DNA from 2 places in the Nonomuraea sp. NPDC048882 genome. Region 2 is predicted to be linked to the other one. Evidence: riboswitches for the same ligand, from Rfam matches in the RefSeq annotation. Region 2 holds a riboswitch; the other holds the start of a gene.

Region 1 (9,702 bases), on a different contig from region 2:
CCGCGCAGGCCGGCGCGTGGTGCGTACGCGTGCACGAAGTAGGTCCCAATGCCGATGCCGTGCGCGTGGCAGCCGCATGGAAGAGAGCCGGAGCCAACACATGAGCGTCGACACCGCCGCCATCGAGACGGTCAACCAGGAGTTCTACACCGCGATCGAGAGCGCGGACCTGGACAAGATGACGGAGATCTGGGCCGAGGACACCACCGACGACCAGGTGAGCTGCGTCCATCCGGGCTGGACCCTGCTGACGGGCCGCTCCGAGGTGCTGCGGTCGTGGGCCCTGATCATGGCCAACACGACCTACATCCAGTTCGTGCTGACCGACGTCAACACGACCGTGCTGGGTGATGTGGCCGTCCTGACCTGTGTGGAGAACATCCTGACCGCGGGCGAGGAGGGTGAGGCCAGTTTCGCCGCGGGCAAGGTGGTGGCGAGCAACGTCTACCTCCGCACCCCGCAGGGCTGGCGGCTGTGGATGCACCACGGCTCGCCGGTGCTCCAGGGGGATGACGACGAGGAGGAGGAAGGCGAGCTTGAGCCCTGATCGCATCACTCTCAAGGGCCTGCGGGCCAGGGGGAGACACGGCGTGCTCGCCGCCGAGCGGGAGCTCGGGCAGGAGTTCGTGGTGGACGCGACGTTGTTCCTCGACACCGCGCCGGCGGCGGCCGGCGACGACCTGACCAAGACCGTCCACTACGGGGAGCTGGCGCAGGCGCTGGTCGAGGTGGTGGAGGGCGAGCCGGTCGAGCTGATCGAGACGCTCGCGCAGCGCCTGGCGGACGTGTGCCTGGCGGGCGAGCCGGTGCGTAAGGTCGAGGTGAGCGTGCACAAGCCGGCGGCGCCGATCCCGCTGCCGTTCGACGACGTGATCGTGACGATTGAGCGGAGCCGCGGATGAAGGTCGTGCTCTCTCTCGGCAGCAACCTGGGGCACCGGTTCCAGACGTTGCAGGGTGCCGTGGACACGCTGTTCGACGCTCCGGGGCTGGAGTTCGTCAAGGCGTCCCCCGTCTACGAGACCGACCCCGTAGGAGGGCCGGAGGGGCAGCGGCCCTTCCTCAACGCGATCGTGGTGGCCGAGACGACGCTCGCGCCGCGCACCCTGCTGGAGCGGGCTCAGGGCGTGGAGAACGCCTTCGGCCGCGTACGCGAGGAGCGCTGGGGCCCGCGCACCCTCGACATCGACCTGATCGTCGTGGGCGACCAGGTCAGCGACGACCCCGACCTGACGCTGCCGCATCCACGGGCCCACGAGCGTGCGTTCGTGCTCGTGCCCTGGTCGAAGGCCGACCCCGAGGGTGTGGTCCCGGGCCACGGGCGGGTGGCGGAGTTGCTGGAGGCGGTCGAGGAGCAGGGCGTGCGCCTGCGCGACGACCTCAAGCTGCAGAGGCCCGATTGAAGCCCACCCATCCCGGCCTCCTGGCCGGCATCTTCGCCGTCCTCGCCCTGCTGACCTGGGCGGTGATCCGGCCGATCTACTCCGAGCTGCCTCTCATGCCCTGGACCGCGATCCCCACGGTCCTGCTGCTGGCCGTCGGCGAGGGCTACAGCGGCTGGGCGACCAAGGCCAGGATCGCCAGGAAGCCCGGAACCAAGCCGGTCGAGCCGCTGGCCGTGGCCCGGCTGGCGGCGCTGGCGAAGGCGTCGGCGTACGCGGGGGCGGCCTTCGGCGGGATCTTCGCCGGATTCGCCCTGCACACCGTGCAACTGCTCGACCGGGAGACGCCGCGCGGCGAGTTCTTCGTCTCGGCCGGGTCGTTCGTGTCGTGCGTCGTGCTGGTCTGCGCCGCGCTCTACCTGGAGCACGCCTGCCGCATCCCCAAGGATCCGGAAGAACAAGGCCAGTACCGGCAGAACGGACGCGACTAGGGCTCTAGTTGTGCTCGCCCAGGCCCTCCACGGCCTTGCGGGCCGCCGCGGCCAGGCGGTCGTGCCACATCTCGCGCTGGAGCAGGCGCAGCGCGCGGCGCAGGACGTCACTCGGCCGTTCGTCTTCGCGAAGGGCGGTGCGGATGATCCGCTCGTCTTCGGCGTTGGCCCGGAAGGCGATCTCAGCCATGTCCCGAGCTTATGGACCCGCCGACGCCCTTGTCCCGCGTTTGCCCGACGCGGGCCCGCCGGGCGGCCGACGGGGGGCCAGATGGGGGGCACGACGGCGGCCGAAGAGATAGATGACCGGGGCCGTGCAGATGAGCGGCCCGATGACGGCGATCGGGCGTTCCAGCCACCACACCGTGTCCGGCGGGATCCGGTCGCCCAGCGAGCCGAACAGCCACCACGACAGGCCCAGGGAGATGGCCATCCCGGTGGTGTGGAAGAGGAACAGCGGCAGCGCGTAACGGTTGATGAACTCGTTGAGCCGCCGCCAGCCCGGCCGTTCCAGCACCCGTTCCATGGCCGGGCGCAGCACCTCGACCAGCCCGATCTGGAAGAGCAGCAGCGCGACGATGACGAACGTGGGCGGCGCCATGTTGGACCACTTGTCGCCGGGCACCCCGACCATCGAGCCCGGATAGATGCCGGAGTAGACGAGCCCGAACAGGGCGAACAGCCCCGTCCACAGCAGCGCCACGTCATAGCGTCTGGGCAGCTCGACGACGCGGTCGTAGAAGAACCCGGCCTGGTGGGCCAGCCCCCAGATGATGATCATGTTGAGCCAGGCGACGCCCTCCACCTCGTACCGGAAGCGCAGCACGTCCACCACCAGCGCCGCGCCGCCGAGCCAGATGAGGGTGAGCACGTCGTAGCGCTTGTGCAGCCAGAGCGCGAGCGGCAGCAGCGCGATCAGCACGAGGTAGACGCCGAGGAACCACAGCGGGCTGAGCACCAGCAGCACGACCCGCCACATCCAGTCCACCTGGAACGTGTACGTCACCGCCGCCCCGATGGCGATCCACACCCCGGACAGGACCAGCGCGGGTAAGGCCAGCGCCTTGATCCGCCGCGCCACGAACGAGCCGATGCCGACCCCGCGCGCCCTGGCCCGGCGCCAGGACAGCAGGTGCACGTGGCCGCCGACGTAGAAGAACAGCGGCAGCACCTGCAGCAGCCAGGTGAGGATCCACAGGCCGGAGGTGAAGCCCAGCGGGCTGGTGGGCTCGGGGCCGTGCGGCTTCCACTCCAGGATGGTGAAGGCCCAGTGCCACAGGACCACGACGACCAGGCTCAGCGCGCGCAGCCAGTCGACGTACTTGTCGCGCTCTGCTGAAGGGGAGGGGCTGGGGGCGGGGACGGGAGTGGAGGTCACTTGTCGATGTCACCTACCACGAAGAACATGGAGCCGAGGATGGCCACCATGTCGGCCACGAGATGCCCGGGCAGCATCTCGCGCAGCACCTGGATGTTGCTGTAGGAGGCCGAGCGCAGCTTGAGCCGCCACGGCGTCTTGTCGCCCTTCGACACCAGGTAGTAGCCGTTGATCCCGAGCGGGTTCTCCGTCCACGCGTACGTGTGGCCCTCCGGCACCTTGAGCACCTTGGGCAGCCGCTGGTTGACCGGGCCTGGCGGCAGCGAGCGCAGCCGTTCGACGCAGGCGTCGGCCAGGTCCAGCGAGACCTTGAGCTGCTCGAACAGTATCTCGAAGCGGTCGTGGCAGTCGCCCGCGCTCCGGGTGACGACCTTCACCGGCAGCTCGGGATAGGCCAGGTACGGCTCGTCGCGGCGCAGGTCGAAGTCGACGCCCGAGGCGCGGGCGATGGGGCCGCTGACGCCGTACTGCATGATCTGCTCGCGGGTGAGCACGCCCACGCCTCTGGTGCGCGCGATGAAGATCTCGTTGTGCAGGATGAGGTGCTCGATGTCGGGTACGCGCCGGCGGGTCTCGGCGACGGCCTGGCTCACCCGGTCGAGCCAGCCGAGGGGCAGGTCCTCCTTGAGCCCGCCGACCCGGTTGAACATGTAGTGCATGCGCCCGCCGGAGATCTCCTCCATGACGGCCTGGATGCGTTCGCGTTCGTCGAAGGAGTAGAACAGCGGCGTCATCGCGCCCAGCTCCAGGGGATAGGAGCCGAGGAACATCAGGTGGTTGAGCACCCGGTTGAGCTCGGCCAGCAGCGTGCGCGCCCACACGGCCCTGACCGGCGGCTCCATGCCCAGCAGGCGTTCGGCGGCGAGCACCACGCCCAGCTCGTTCGCGAAGCCGGACAGCCAGTCGTGCCGGTTGGCCAGCATGATGATCTGACGGTAGTCGCGCACCTCGAACAGCTTCTCCGCGCCCCGGTGCATGTAGCCGATGATCGGCTCGGCGGTGGCGATGCGCTCGCCGTCGAGGGTCAGCCGGAGCCTGAGCACCCCGTGGGTCGACGGGTGCTGCGGGCCGATGTTGAGGATCATGTCCTCGGTGGCGAGCTCTTTCGCGCCCGCGCCGATTCCGACCACTCGTTCCGTCATACGGCCATGCTGCCACCGTACCCGCACGTGATCCAGCGCGGGGGATGGTCAAGAGATGGTACGGAAACGCATCCCGAAGCCGGACATGGGGAGGAATACCGGTAACGGGGGGAGAAAACACCATGAAGAAGGTTCTTTTTGATGTCGCAGCTCTGATCGCACGAGTCGTCACCGGCGTGATCTTCCTCGCGCACGGCTGGCAGAAGTGGCAGGGCGGGCTCAGCGCCGCCTCCGAGGGTTTCCGGGAGATGGGCATCCCGATGCCGGTGATGGCGGCCGGGTTCTCGACCGTCGTCGAGACCGTCGGCGGTGTCTTCCTGATCCTCGGGCTGCTGGTGCGTCCAGTGGCGTTGCTGCTGCTGATCAACATGATCGGCGCGATCGTGTTCGTGCACGGGAGCCACGGCGTGCTGTCGGCGAACAACGGCTGGGAGCTGCCGGGGGCGCTCGGCGCGCTGTGCCTGCTGTTCCTCGCGCTGGGCGGCGGGCGCATCGGGCTGGACGCCATCTTCGCCTCGGTCTTCCGCAGGCGCGGGGAGCGGCGGGTGGCCGAGGCGGAACTGGCCGCGCACGCCCCGAGCAGGGACGACGCGGGCATGACGGCGGGCACGGCGGCGGGCACGGCGGCGGGCACGGCCGCGGGTACCGCGGCGGGCACGACCGCCACGGGTACGGCTCAGGGCGGTCGCACCGGCGGGCCCATGACGCCCGCCGAGCGGGACGTGTCGGCCGACCGTCCGGAGGTGCCCAGGCAGCCGGCCGCGCCCGACACGACCCGCTCGCCTGACACGACCCGCTCGACCGGCCCGACCGGCTCGACCGGCTCGACCGGCTCCGGGAGGTTCAACGACGACGACATGAGGGAGATCGACGCGCTCGTTTCCGACGAGCCGCCGCAGCACCACAAGCCGCCGAACCGCTGACCTCCCGGCACGCGCGCGCGGGTCGTAGGCCGAGCTTCCGGGGCTCCGAGGACTCAGGCCGAGTTCCCGGGCGCGCGGGCCGAGGTCGGCTCAGCGGCGGGAGACGAGGTCCCGCACGGCCTCGATCAGCCGGTCCACGTGCTCCTGCGTGCTCCCGATGCCGATCGAGGCTCGCACCGCCGAGCCGGTGTCGTCCGCGCAGTCGCCGTCGGGGGCGCCCTCAGACGTGCCCAGCAGGTGCCGGACGAACGGGTGCGCGCAGAACTTCCCGTCGCGCACCCCGATGCCGTACTCGCCGGACAGCGCCTCGGCCACCTCGCGCGCCGTGTACCCGGCCACGGTGAACGACACGATGCCCACGCGCGGGTGGTCGTCCCCCCACAGGGACAGCTCCCGTACGCCCTCGATCGAGGCCAGCCCCGAGCGCAGCCGCGCGATCAGCCGCTCCTCCTCCCGCACCAGCGCGGTCCAGCCGGTCGCGGTCAGCGCGTCGCAGGCGGCGGCCAGGGCGATGGCGCCGAGCACGTTGGGCGTGCCGGCCTCGTGCCTGGGCTCGGGGTCGTCGTGCCACTCCACGCTCTCCCCGACCGAGCGCACCGCGCCCCCGCCCTTGAGGTACGGCTCACCCTCGGCCAGCCAGTCCCTCCGCCCGACGAGCGCGCCGGCCCCGAAGGGCGCGTACAGCTTGTGCCCGGAGAAGGCCACGTAGTCCAGGTCGAGCGCGGTCAGGTTGAGCCGCCGATGCGGTACGAGCTGCGCCGCGTCCACCAGGATCCTGGCCCCGTGCCGATGCGCGATGTGCGCCAGCGCGGCGATCGGCCACAGCTCGCCGGTGACGTTGGAGGCGGCGGTGACGACCAGCAGCTTGGGCCCCTCGATCGCGGCCAGCGCTTCGTCGGCGGCGCGCACGGCCTCGCCGGGGAAGGCGGGCGGCGCCAGCCGCACGGCGTGCCGCCAGGGCAGCAGGGAGGCGTGGTGCTCGGTGTCGAAGACCACCGTGGTGGTGCCCTCGGGCAGGCAGCCGGCCAGCAGGTTCGTGGCGTCGGTGGTGTTGCGGGTGAAGATCACGGAGTCGTCCGGGCGGGCGCCGACGAAGGCCCTGACCGTGTGGCGGGCCTGCTCGTACCGGGCGGTGGTGAGCTGAGAGGCGTAGCCGGCGCCGCGGTGGACGCTGGAGTAGGCCGGAAGCGCGGCGGTGACGGCGGCGCTGACCGGCTCAAGACAGGGCGCGCTGGCCGCGTAGTCCAGGTTGGCGTACCCCACCAGTCTGCCGCCCTTGACCGGCACCTCCAGGTCGGCTCCCAGCACGGCGGGAATGGGCCGGCTCGTCGCGGATGCGGGGGCGGCCTCGGGCGTACGGGCGGAGTTGAAGATCGTCAGAGTGGACACAGGGGTACCTCCTGAAGGGCCATCGGACCCCTGGAAGCAGCCACGGAGCCCGCGCTTGCCCGCCACACCTCGTGACGGACCAGGTCTTCACCCGGGGCACCCCGCCGCGGACGCGAGGGTTGCCGGCCAGCTAGCCGGGGCTTGTCGCTGGCACTCATGACCTACGAGGGGAACTATAACCGACACCCCGGCATGAATCGCAACCCCGCGAACTAATGCCCGGCTCGGCTCGTTGCTACCGGGAAACCCCCATCAACCCCCGAGTCATGGAGGTACCCGATGCTGGACTGGGTGGCCGACCCGAACATCTGGATCGGCTTCTTCACCCTGGTCGCCCTGGAGATCGTTCTGGGGATCGACAACATCATTTTCATCTCCATCCTCGCCGGGAAGCTGCCCGCCGAGCAGCGCGACAGGGCCCGCGTGCTCGGTCTGGCGGCGGCTCTGATCAGCCGGCTGCTCCTGCTGTTCGGCCTGTCCTGGGTGGTGCAGCTTACGCAGCCGCTGTTCACGGTGCTCGGTCAGGAGATTTCGGGACGTGACCTGATCCTGCTGCTCGGCGGGCTGTTCCTGCTGGGCAAGAGCGTCACCGAGATCCACCACAGCATGGAGGCGCCGGCCGGCAAGGACGGCAAGCAGGCCGCCGCCGTCTCCTTCACGTCGGTGATCGTGCAGATCATGGTGCTGGACGTGGTGTTCTCGCTGGACTCCGTGATCACCGCCGTCGGCATGGTGGACGAGCTGGGCGTGATGATCGCTGCGGTCGTGGTGGCCGTGGTGGTGATGCTGTTCGCCTCCGGGCCGATCAGCCGGTTCGTGGACGCGCATCCGACCATCAAGATGCTGGCGCTGTCGTTCCTGGTGCTGATCGGGGTGGTGCTCGTGGCCGAGGGCCTCGACCAGCACATCCCGAAGGGCTACATCTACTTCGCGATGGCGTTCTCGGTCGTCGTGGAGCTGCTCAACATCCGGGTACGCAGCAGGCACGCCAGGAGGCAGCAGGCCGTCCAGGAAGGAGAAACCCCCTCCTAAGATGAAATAGTGGGCTTTGATCCTTGGAATCCTGATTTCGTGGCGTACCCGTACCGCGTGTACGACGAGTTGAGGCGCGAGGCGCCCGTCAGCTACTACGAGCCGACGGGCCAGTGGCTCATCGCGCGGCACGCCGACGTCAACGCGCTGCTCAGAGACCGCCGGCTGGGCCGCTCCTACCTGCACGTGGCCACCCACGAGGAGTTCGGCCGGCCGGCGGAGCCGGAGTTCCAGGAGCCGTTCTGGCGCGTGATCAGGGCGGGCATGCTCGACGTGGAGCCGCCGGTGCACACGAGGCTGCGCCGGCTGGTCTCCAGGGCGTTCACGCCACGCATGGTCGAGTCGCTGCGCCCCCGCGTCCGCGCCATCGCGGGGGATCTGGTGGCGGCGTACGTGGACAAGGGCGGCGGTGACCTGATCGCCGAGGTGGCCGAGCCGCTCCCGGTGACCGTCATCGCGGAGATGCTCGGCATCCCCGGCCAGGACCGCCACCTGCTGCGCCCCTGGTCGGCCGACATCTGCGGCATGTACGAGCTCAACCCCGCCCCCGAGGCCCAGCACACCGCGGTGCGCGCGGCGTCCGAGTTCGCCGGCTACCTCAAGGCCCTGGCCGCCGAACGCCGCCGCGCGCCGGGCGAGGACCTGATCTCGGCGCTCACCCAGATCGACGAGCTGACCGAGGACGAGCTGGTCGGCACCTGCGTCCTGCTGCTCAACGCCGGCCACGAGGCCACCGTGAACGTGACGGGCAACGGCTGGTGGTCGCTGTTCAGGAACCCCGGCGAGCTGGCCAGGCTGCGCGCGGACCGGTCTCTGCTGCCCACCGCCGTCGAGGAGCTGATGCGCTGGGACACGCCGTTGCAGATGTTCGAGCGCTGGGTGCTGGAGGACATCGAGGTGCACGGCGTACGGATCCCGCGCGGCTCGGAGGTGGCGCTGCTGTTCGGCTCGGCGAACCGGGACCAGGACGTGTTCGAGGACCCGGACCGGCTCGACGTGGGCCGTGCCGACAATCCGCACATCTCATTCGGGGCGGGCATCCACTTCTGCCTGGGCGCGCCGCTGGCCAGGATCGAGCTGGCGGAGTCGTTCGGCGCGCTGCTGGACCGGGCGGCCACGCTGGAGCTGCGCGAGGAGCCGGTTTGGAAGCCCGGCTACATCATCCGCGGCCTGCAAAGCCTCGACCTGACCGCCACCGCCTGAGCCCGCCGCCACCGCCTGAGCCGCCCGCCCGCCGCTTCCCGCCTGAGCGGGCCGACGGGCAGGGCCGGCACCCGGCCGTGCCGGCGCTCGACCGCGCCGGCGTTCACCGCTTCTGGCTGAGCCAGCCGAAGCCGCCGAGCCCCGACGGGTCGATCAGCTCGCCCTCCTCCGAGGCCCGCGCCAGTGCCTTGAGATAGCCGCGCGGATCGGCGCGGGCCAGGTCGAGCGGCGGACGCGCGCCGGTGACCCCCAGCTCGCGCAGCGCCGCGCGTTGTGTGGACAAGGTTGTGGATATCGCACCGGCCCTGATCCCGGCCGCCGCGCACGCGTCGAGGGCGACATGTGCGGTGATGTCGCAGGTCCCGTCGGGTACGGGGGTGACGACCGCGCCGTCGCGGTACCCGGTCAGCGTGCCGCACAACGGCCGGTTGTCCACAGGGTGTGCATAATCGATGGCTATCGCCCGGCCTCTGCGGAGACGTACCAGGACCGAGGCCCAGGCCTCGTCGCGGGGGAGGCCGATCTCGGCCCGCGAGCCCACGCGGGTCAGCGGCCACCACCGCTCCAGCCAGGCCCGGTCGGCCGGCCGCAGCGGCCCACCGAGCCGCTCCTCGCCCGTGCGCACGTCGACCAGGATGAGGCGCGGCCCTTCGGCGGTCTGCTCGGCCACGTCGAGCGGCACGTTGTCCAGCCACTCGTTGGCGATGACCAGGCCCACGATGCCGTCGGGCACCTCGCCGGACCAGCGGACGCGCCCGGACAG
Region 2 (9,702 bases):
CCGGATGGGCGGTAAGACCATGCTCACCCGGCAGCCTCCTGATCGGTGAGGGGCGTCGCCTTCTCATGGTAGGTCAGCGCGCCGAGCCCGCTCGGAACCGGGGGCCGAGCAGACTCAGGCGAAAACCCGCAGAGCAGGCTCGGGCGAAACCGCTGAGCCGGATCGGGTGAGAACCCCCGAGCCGGCTCAGGTCAGGGCGTCGAGCTGGGCGGCGAACCACTTCTGCGGCGGCAGGGCGGTCGCGGCCGCGTGCAGCTTGTCGCGGCGCATGCGGCGCTCGTCTTCCGGCATGACCAGCGCGTCGTGCAGGGCCGCCGCGGTGCCGCTGATGTCGTACGGGTTGACCAGGAGCGCGTGCTGCCCCAGCTCGGCCGCCGCCCCCGCCTCCCGCGACAGCACCAGCGCGCACCGCTCGGACAGGACAGGCCCCTCCTTGGCGACCAGGTTCATGCCGTCGCGGATGGGGTTGACGAGCAGCACGTCGGCCATCCGGTACGCGGCCAGCGAACGCGGATAGTCGTCGTTGACGTTGAGTATCAGCGGGTCCCAGTCGTCGGTGGCGTACTCGTCCTCGATCTCCTGGGCGCGGCGCTGCACCGAAGCGGTGTATTCGCGGTATTCGGGCAGGTCGTGCCGGCTGGGATAGGCGAAGGCGAGGTGGACGACCCGGCCGTGCCACTCGGGATGGGCGGCCAGGAACTCGCGGTAGGCGATCAGGCCGCGGACGATGTTCTTCGACAGCTCGGTGCGGTCGATGCGGACGATCAGCCTGCGGTCGCCCACCTGGTCCCTGAGCGCGGTCATGTGGGACTCGACGTCGGGCTCGCTGGCCCGCTCCCACAGTGCCGAGCCGTCCACGCCGAGGCTCTGCACCCCGATGCGGGTCGTGCGGCCCTCGTGGGTGACGCTGCGCCCGACGCGGTCGGCCTCGGCGCCCAGCAGGCGCTCGCAGCAGTCCATGAACGCCTGGGCCCATCTGTCAGTGAGAAACCCGGCGTGATCGGCTCCCAGGATGCCCTCCAGGACCTCGCGCGCCACCTCGTCGGGCAGCAGCGAGAAGTATTCCGGCGGCGCCCACGGCGTGTGGCTGAAGTGGGCGATGCGCAGGTCGGGCCGCTCGGCGCGGAGCATGGCGGGGGTCAGCGTAAGGTGATAGTCCTGCACCATCACGCGGGCGCCGTGGCCGGCCTCCTCGGCCAGCGCCAGCGCGAACGCCCCGTTGTAGTCGCGGTAGGACTCCCACTCGCGCTCGAACCTCGTGCCGAAGTTGGGCGTGTTGGGGATGTCGTAGAGCAGGTGGTTGACGAACCACAGGGTGGAGTTGGCCACGGCGTTGTAGGCGCGGTGGAAGACGGCGGGCGCGATGTCGAGCATGCGCAGCGGGCCCGTGTCGTAGCCGGCCTGGTCGATGCGGCCGCCGGAGGCCAGACGCACGGCGCTGCGGTCGCCGTCGGACAGCGCGGCGCAGACCCACAGCACGCCGTCGTCCTTGGCCACGCCCGACAGGCCCGAGACGAGCCCGCCGCCGCCGCGCCGCATGGTCAGCTCGCCGTCGTCGGAGACGGTGAAGGAGACCGGGCCTCTGTTGGAGGCGAGCAGGACGCTGTTCATGGACATCCTCGGTCAGTGAGTCGCGGGATTGACGCGCGGACCGCGCCATCTCGCGTGCGGCGGGGCGAGGAAGTCAACTAGGCTCCCATCGATCACAAACATAGGATCCCATCTATGGCGCTTGATGAGCTAACCGAGGAACTCGCCCGCTCCGCGGCCGGAGGAGACCATCGCGCACTTGGCGAGCTCCTGGCGCGGATCGAGCCTGACGTGCTGCGCCACTGCGCCCGAATCCTCCCTTATCACCAGGATGCGGAAGAGGCCTCGCAAGATACGTTGCTGGCCGTGGCGCGCAACATCGGCCGCTTCGAGGGGCGGGCCAGGTTCAGCACCTGGCTGCACATCGTGACCGCCAACTGCGCGCGGACGACGTACCGGACGCTCAAGCGCAGGTCGGCCGAGCAGAGCTCGGACGAGCTGCCCATGCAGAAGCCCGACGTGCGGCGGGTCAGCGTGATCGCGGGCTCGCGGCTCGACCTGCTCGACGCGATGGAGGCGCTGGAGGCCGACAAGCCCGACCTGGCGCAGGCGCTGGTGCTGCGCGACATCGTCCAGCTCGACTACAACGAGGTGGCCGAGCAGCTCGGCATTCCGCTCGGCACCGCGAAGTCCCGCATCCACCAGGCGCGCAAATACGTGCAGGGTGTCCTGGGCGAGGATTATCGCTGAGACCACCCGTCCCACATGGTGAGACGGGTGGAAGTTTCGGCCACTTGAGCGGGTAGAGTCCAGTTCAACAACTTCATATTGCTCATCCAGAGGGGTGGAGGGACCGGCCCTGCGAAGCCCCGGCAACCCTCCCGGCTTTCGACTCGCGACCTGGCGAGGCCGACCGGGACTAGGTGCCAATTCCGGTTCGCGGTCAAGGTGGCCGTGGGCGAAGATGAGGGAAGGCCTCGCTTCATGTCGCTCGACTTTGGTCCTGCTGTCGGTCTGTCCTGCCGTGAGTGCGGCGCGCGTTACCCCCTGGGTCCGAGCTTCGCCTGTCTGGAGTGTTTCGGGCCGCTTGAGGCGGCCTACGACTTCGGCACGGTGACCCGGGCGGACATCGAGTCCGGCCCGGCCAACATCTGGCGTTACCGCGCGCTTCTCCCCGTCCCGGCTGACGTGACCGAAAAGCCGAATATGAACCCGGGCTGGACCAAATTGGTCAAGGCCGGAAACCTCGGCAAGTCACTGGGCCTCAAATCCCTGTACGTGAAGGACGACTCGGGAAACCCCACCCACTCCTTCAAGGACCGCGTGGTCGCCATGGCCGTCGAGGCGGCGCGCAACTTCGGCTTCCACACGCTCTCCTGCTCCTCCACGGGCAACCTCGCGGGCGCGGTCACCGCCGCCGCGGCGCGGGCCGGGCTCGACGCGTGCGTGTTCATCCCGTCCGACCTCGAAGCCGCGAAGATCGCCATGGCCCGCGTGTTCGGTGGCCGGCTGATCGCGATCGACGGCAGCTACGACGAGGTCAACCGGTTCTGCTCCGAGCTGATCGGCGACCCCATGGGCGACAAGTGGGGCTTCGTCAACGTCAACCTGCGGCCCTACTACGCCGAGGGCTCCAAGACGCTCGCGTACGAGATCGCCGAGCAGCTCGGCTGGCGGCTGCCCGAGCAGATCGTCATCCCCATCGCCTCCGGCTCCCAGCTCACCAAGATCGACAAGGGCTTCAAGGAGCTGATCCAGCTGGGGCTGGTCGAGGACACGCCCTACAAGATCTTCGGGGCACAGGCCGAAGGCTGCTCGCCGGTGTCGGCCGCGTATAAGGCCGGTCACGACGTCGTCCAGCCGGTCAAGCCCGACACCATCGCCAAGTCACTGGCCATCGGCAACCCGGCCGACGGTCCCTACGTGCTGGACATCGCACGACGCACCGGAGGGGGCGTCGAGGACGTCACGGACGCCGAGATCGTGGCCGCCATCAAGCTGCTCGCCTCGACCGAGGGAGTCTTCGCCGAGACCGCGGGCGGGGTGACCGTCGGCGTGCTGAAGAAGCTGGCCGAGAGCGGCAGGCTCGACCCCGAGGCCGAGACCGTGGTGCTGAACACCGGCGACGGGCTCAAGACGCTCGACGCCATCAGCGACGACGCCGCGCCCACGGCCGTGATCCGGCCCTCCCTCGACGCGTTCCGCGCGACTGTCTGACAACCAGGAAAGGCGACATTTACCATGAGCGTTTCTGTGCGGATTCCCACCATTCTGCGCACGTACACCGGGGGCAACGCCGAAGTGAGTGGCGAAGGCGCGACTCTTCGTGACGTGCTCGCCAAGCTGGACTCCGACTACCCGGGCATCGGCGCGAGAATTCTGGATGAATCGGGCAAGATTCGACGTTTCGTCAACGTTTATGTTGGGGAAGAGGACGTCCGTTTCGCCCAGGGTCTCGACACTCCCGCCCCAGAGGGCACGCAGATCTCCATCATCCCCGCGGTCGCCGGCGGCTGAGTGCCGCGGCATCCCCGATCGTGGAAGGCGCCCCTTGTGGGCGCCTTCTGCTTTTCCAGGGCTAATTCACCGTTGTACGAGCTTCGCTGCGAAGAAATACCTGGTTTGCAGATTGACTCTGTTGCCAAACCCCGTGCCACAGGTATGGTCGAGGGCGATCGTCTGCATGATTTTCAGTTATGTCAGGCGATTACAGGCCTCGCGGAGGAATGGGCGAGATCTGAGAGACCAGTAAGAGGAGTCGGAAGTGGCGCAGGGCACCGTCAAGTGGTTCAACGCGGACAAGGGCTACGGCTTCATCGCGGTAGACGGTGGTAAGGATGTATTCGTCCATTACTCAGCGATCATGATGGACGGGTACCGCTCTCTCGAACAGGGTCAGCGCGTCGAGTTCGAGATCACGCAGGGCCAGAAGGGGCCGCAGGCGGAGTCCGTCCGCACGGTCTGAGGTCACGTCAACTGGTATGCACCGGGCGGGCTCGCACGGCAGCGCAGTCCGTGCGAACCGTCACCTCTCAATCGTCGACTCGCGTGCGGCGAGCTGCTTCGGGCGGCTCGCCGTACTGACTTCTGACCTGGGGAGGAACATCCGGCGCGGGTGCGTTCGCTTGCACTCGGCAGGGTAGAGTGCTAAACAGTTCGTTGGCACTCTGTGCAGCAGAGTGCCAACATCGGATCGAGACGATGGGGTCTGCCGAACGGAGATGCGGGCCCATGCCGTCGCGGGCGTCGGCTCGGTCCACGACAAGCCACCCTGTATCTGGGAGGTCTAGCCTTATGGCAGCCAAGATGATCGCGTTTGACGAGGACGCCCGGCGCGGTCTCGAGCGCGGTATGAACCAGCTCGCCGACGCCGTCAAGGTGACTTTGGGTCCCAAGGGCCGCAACGTCGTGCTGGAGAAGAAGTGGGGCGCTCCCACGATCACCAACGATGGTGTGTCCATCGCCAAGGAGATCGAGCTCGAGGACCCTTGGGAGAAGATCGGCGCCGAGCTGGTCAAGGAAGTCGCCAAGAAGACCGACGACGTCGCGGGTGACGGCACCACCACCGCCACCGTGCTCGCCCAGGCGCTGGTGCGCGAGGGTCTGCGCAATGTCGCCGCCGGCGCCAACCCGATGGCCCTGAAGAAGGGCATCGAGGCGGCCGTCGAGCGCGTCAGCGAGGAGCTCTCCAAGCTGGCCAAGGACGTGGAGACCAAGGAGCAGATCGCCTCCACCGCCTCCATCTCCGCCGCCGACCCCGAGATCGGCTCGCTCATCGCCGAGGCGATGGACAAGGTCGGCAAGGAAGGCGTCATCACCGTCGAGGAGAGCAACACCTTCGGCCTTGAGCTCGAGCTCACCGAGGGCATGCGCTTCGACAAGGGCATGACGTCGATGTACTTCGTGACCGACTCCGACCGCATGGAGGCCGTGCTCGAAGACCCGTACATCCTGATCGTCAACAGCAAGGTCTCGGCCAACAAGGATCTGCTGCCGCTGCTCGACAAGGTCGTGCAGTCCGGCAAGCCGCTGCTGATCATCGCCGAGGACGTCGAGGGCGAGGCCCTGGCCACCCTGGTCGTCAACAAGATCCGAGGCCTGTTCCGCTCGGTCGCGGTCAAGGCCCCGGGCTTCGGTGACCGCCGTAAGGCCATGCTCAACGACATCGCGATCCTGACCGGCGGTCAGGTCGTCGCCGAGGAGGTCGGCCTCAAGCTCGAGACCGCCACTCTCGACCTGCTGGGCCGCGCCCGCAAGGTGGTCGTCACCAAGGACGAGACCACGATCGTCGACGGTGCCGGTGACGCCGAGCAGATCGCGGGCCGGGTCAACGAGATCCGTGCCGAGATCGAGCGCACCGACTCCGACTACGACCGCGAGAAGCTGCAGGAGCGCCTGGCCAAGCTGGCCGGCGGCGTGGCCGTGATCAAGGCCGGCGCCGCGACCGAGGTCGAGCTCAAGGAGCGCAAGCACCGCATCGAGGACGCCGTGCGCAACGCCAAGGCGGCCGTCGAGGAGGGCATCGTCCCCGGTGGTGGCGTGGCCCTGCTGCAGGCCGGCGCCAAGGCGTTCGACAAGCTGGAGCTGACGGGCGACGAGGCCACCGGTGCCGCCATCGTCAAGAAGGCGCTGGAGGAGCCGCTCAAGCAGATCGCGGTCAACGCCGGCCTTGAGGGCGGCGTCGTGGTCGAGCGCGTGCGCAACCTCACCCCGGGTGAGGGCCTCAACGCCGCGACCGGCGAATACGTCAACATGTTCGAGGTGGGCATCCTCGACCCGGCCAAGGTGACGCGCTCCGCGCTGCAGAACGCCGCTTCCATCGCGGCGCTCTTCCTCACCACCGAGGCCGTCATCGCCGAGAAGCCCGAGAAGACCCCCGCTGCGCCGGCCGGCATGCCCGGCGGCGGCGACATGGACTTCTAGGTCTTTTCTCGTCGTAAGAACGAAGAGCGGTCCGGGCTTTTCCGGGCCGCTCTTGTTTTGTTTGACTGCCATTACGTTTCACAATTGCTCGGCTACTCCAAGTGAGGAAGGGTGGTGCCACCACACCACCTGTACAAAGGAGTAAGAGGATGCTTTCCCGCAGCAAGCGCATTTTCGGCGTCGCCGCCCTGGCTCTCGTCGCCGCCACCACCGCCCCGGCCGCCCCGGCCTTCGCCGAGCGGAGCGCCCTGTCGCTGAACGACATCCCCCTGCTGCGTGAGCTGCAGGGGCCGATCTGCCTGCCCAACGCGCAGACCGGGCTCACGGTGCTCGACGCGCTGCTTCCGCAGCTCATGGCCTGCCCGGAGGGCTGGCTGGCCGACTGAGGCCGCCCGGCCCGCGGCCGGACCCGGCCGGCTTCGGCCGCCGGTGGCCGGGCCCGGCTGACACACGAGGTCGCCGGCGGTGACGATCGCCGGCACGAAAAGCGCCCCGCCGCCGTGGCGGGGCGCTTTCATGTGTCTCGCGGTCAGACGCCGTAGAGGGCGACGATATGGCCGCGGGCCAGGGTGTTGGCGGTGATGTTGAAGCCCACCACCGCCGGGCTGGCGTCGCTGTCGACGCCCAGCCGGTCGACCCCGAGCGCGTGGACCGTGAAGACGTAGCGGTGCGGGTCGCCGGGGGGCGGGGCGGCGCCGCCGTACGCCTTCGTGCCGTAGTCGTTGCGCGCGTGCCCGGCGCCCTCGGGCAGGCCCTTGAAGTCGGGAGAGCTGCCCGCGCCCGCGGGCAGCTCCGTCACCGAGGCGGGCAGGTCGAACAGCACCCAGTGCCAGAAGCCGCTGCCGGTGGGGGCGTCGGGGTCGTAGCAGGTGACGGCGTAGCTCCGGGTGCCCTCGGGGGCGCCGGACCAGCGCAGGTGGGGAGACTGGTTCCCGCCCGTCATGCCCCAGTCGTTGAAGACGTGGAGGTCGGGGAGCCTCGCGCCGTCCTGGAGGTCGTCACTCTCGACCGTGAGCGCGGGAACCGACGGCAGGTATTCGTGTGGAAGCGGTGCGGGCACGGCATCCTCCTAGGTTGAGAGCTGCTTGCCCAGCCATCCTAGAAGCGGCCGTGCCCGCCGCTCTCACGCCGTCAGCTGCGCCGGGAGCGTCTTGTCGTGCAGGACCGTCAGGGAGGTCACCGCTCGGGTCAGCACGACGTACAGCCGGGCCAGGCCCCTGGGCTCGGCGGCGACGATGTCGGCCGGCTCGACCACGATGACGTGGTCGTACTCCAGGCCCTTGGCCAGCGTGGCGGGCACGATCAGCAGGCGGTGCTCCTGAGCGGCGTCGGGGTCGAGCACGGCGTGGGGGAGCTCCGCCAGAGCCCGCGAGACCTCGTCGATGAGCGCGTCGGGGACGATGACCCCGATCGAGCCCTCCTTGTCCAGCGCCTCCTCGGCCGCCCGCGCCACCGAGCCGCCCTCGCTCACGGTGAGCGAGCCGAGGCCGGGGCGCAGCGAGCGCGGGGCGGCCAGGGCGGGCGCGATGGAGGGGAGCAGCCGGGCGGCGTAGTCGAGCACCTCGCGCGGCACACGGAAGCCCAGCGTCAGCTCCGTCACCTCGCCCTCGCCCTGCCCCAGGTGGTGCAGCACCGACTCCCACGAGGTGGTGGACCACGGCGTCGTGCCCTGGGCCAGGTCGCCCAGCACGGTGGCCGAGCCGTTGCGGCAGCGCCGGCCGAGCGCGCGCAGCTGCATCTCGGACAGGTCCTGGGCCTCGTCCACCACGAGGTGGCCGAGCGACGGCGTGCGCTCCATGAGGTCGCCCAGCTCGTCGAGGAGCGCGGCGTCGGCGGCGGACCACTTCGCCGACTTCCAGCTCCGGTACGGCTTGCGCCAGATCAGCAGCTCCTGCTCCTCCGGCGACAGATCCGACTTGGCGGCCTTGACGGCCCGGCCGAGGAAGCCGGGGTCGGACAGCAGCCGGAACAGCACCTGCTCGGGCGTCAGCTTGGGCCAGACGGCGTCCACGAGCTGCTTGACCGGCTTCGACCTGGCCACCGCGTCCTGCACCCGGTCGTCGGGAGACTCGCCGCGCTGCTCCATCCTGACCAGCACCATGTGGGCCAGCCGCTGCGCCAGGGCGGCCCGGCCGGGGTTGTAGCGGGTGGTGCCGCGCAGGGAGGCCACGATCTCGCGGACCTCGTAGTCGGCCACCCGGTGGCGGTAGGCGCCCTTGGTGAACACCAGGCCGTCCTCGGGCTTGACGATGTGCAGCCAGAGCGCGGCTTCGAGCACCGGCGCCATCCTGGCGCCGCCCTTCACCGCAGCCACCAGCGGGTCCTCGGGCGCCGCGTGGTCGCCGAGCAGGCCCGCCACCGTGGTCTGGTCGACCTTGACCTCGCCGAGCGCGGGCAGCACCGAGGAGATGTAGGACAGGAAGGCCCGGTTGGGGCCGACGATCATGACGCCGGACCTGGCCAGCCGCTCGCGGTGGGTGAACAGCAGATAGGCGGCGCGGTGCAGGCCGACGGCGGTCTTCCCGGTGCCGGGCGCGCCCTGCACGCATACGGTCTGGGCCAGCGTGGCGCGGACGATCTCGTCCTGGTCGGGCTGGATGGTGGCCACGATGTCGCGCATGGGCCCGGTGCGGGGCCGTTCGATCTCCTCGGTGAGGATCTTCGACGGGCCGATCTCGCCGCCCTCGCCGAGCGGCTCGTCCTCGAACGCGGTGAGCGCGCCGCCGTGGTAGCCGAAGCGGCGCCGGCGTACGACGCCCATCGGGTCGGCCGGGCTGGCCTGGTAGAACGCGCGGGACACCGGCGCCCGCCAGTCGATGACCAGCGGCTTGCTTCCGCCGTCGTGGACGTGGCGGCGGCCGACGTAGATCGTGCCGGGCAGGTCGTCACCCGCGGCACGGTCGAGGCGGCCGAAGAACAGCGGCGTGTCCGGATGGTCGGCCAGGGCGGCGACGCGCTGGTCGAGCAGCGACTGGAGGATCTGCTGCGACACCCAGTCGCCGGCCGCGTCGGCGGACAGGGACTGGGCGTGGGCGCGCATGGCCTTGAGCGCGGCCCTGGACTCGGCCAGATGCGCCTGCTCGGCGGCCAGCACGTCGGTGGGTATGTCGGGTGCCAGCTGGTGTGCGGGCATGCGGAAGTGCCTCCCTGTCGGTTTCGGAGGTGGTCAAGGCAGCGAATCGACCAGTTTAACGGCGACTTCGGCATGACTCCAAAGCATTTACCGGCGGCGGTCTGGGTACGCACAGG

Evidence for each region. A riboswitch is a leader RNA that binds a small molecule or an ion and turns the genes downstream of it on or off. The one in region 2 is predicted to bind S-adenosylmethionine.
Region 1: linked by a shared signal. The riboswitch ahead of AB0C27_RS54125 (aminotransferase class V-fold PLP-dependent enzyme) and the one ahead of thrC (threonine synthase) in region 2 are both predicted to bind S-adenosylmethionine.

What each region holds. Positions count from the first base shown of each region.
Region 1 covers NZ_JBEZGB010000034.1:17,768-27,469, reverse strand. The annotation lists gene folP (dihydropteroate synthase) at 1-104, shown strand, start outside; gene AB0C27_RS54165 (nuclear transport factor 2 family protein) at 101-547, shown strand; gene folB (dihydroneopterin aldolase) at 510-902, shown strand; gene folK (2-amino-4-hydroxy-6-hydroxymethyldihydropteridine diphosphokinase) at 899-1,402, shown strand; gene AB0C27_RS54150 (DUF3180 domain-containing protein) at 1,399-1,872, shown strand; gene AB0C27_RS54145 (hypothetical protein) at 1,877-2,062, opposite strand; gene AB0C27_RS54140 (acyltransferase) at 2,072-3,250, opposite strand; gene AB0C27_RS54135 (NADH-quinone oxidoreductase subunit D) at 3,247-4,392, opposite strand; gene AB0C27_RS54130 (DoxX family protein) at 4,515-5,315, shown strand; gene AB0C27_RS54125 (aminotransferase class V-fold PLP-dependent enzyme) at 5,406-6,704, opposite strand; SAM riboswitch class IV at 6,751-6,866, opposite strand; gene AB0C27_RS54120 (TerC family protein) at 6,984-7,736, shown strand; gene AB0C27_RS54115 (cytochrome P450) at 7,776-8,939, shown strand; gene AB0C27_RS54110 (SAM-dependent methyltransferase) at 9,043-9,702, opposite strand, start outside.
Region 2 covers NZ_JBEZGB010000011.1:376,867-386,568, reverse strand. The annotation lists gene AB0C27_RS35685 (MFS transporter) at 1-21, opposite strand, end outside; gene AB0C27_RS35680 (trehalose-6-phosphate synthase) at 187-1,611, opposite strand; gene AB0C27_RS35675 (RNA polymerase sigma factor) at 1,822-2,280, shown strand; SAM riboswitch class I at 2,360-2,501, shown strand; gene thrC (threonine synthase) at 2,515-3,747, shown strand; gene AB0C27_RS35665 (MoaD/ThiS family protein) at 3,772-4,047, shown strand; gene AB0C27_RS35660 (cold-shock protein) at 4,295-4,495, shown strand; gene groL (chaperonin GroEL) at 4,825-6,453, shown strand; gene AB0C27_RS35650 (hypothetical protein) at 6,603-6,839, shown strand; gene AB0C27_RS35645 (YbhB/YbcL family Raf kinase inhibitor-like protein) at 6,983-7,513, opposite strand; gene AB0C27_RS35640 (AAA family ATPase) at 7,577-9,586, opposite strand.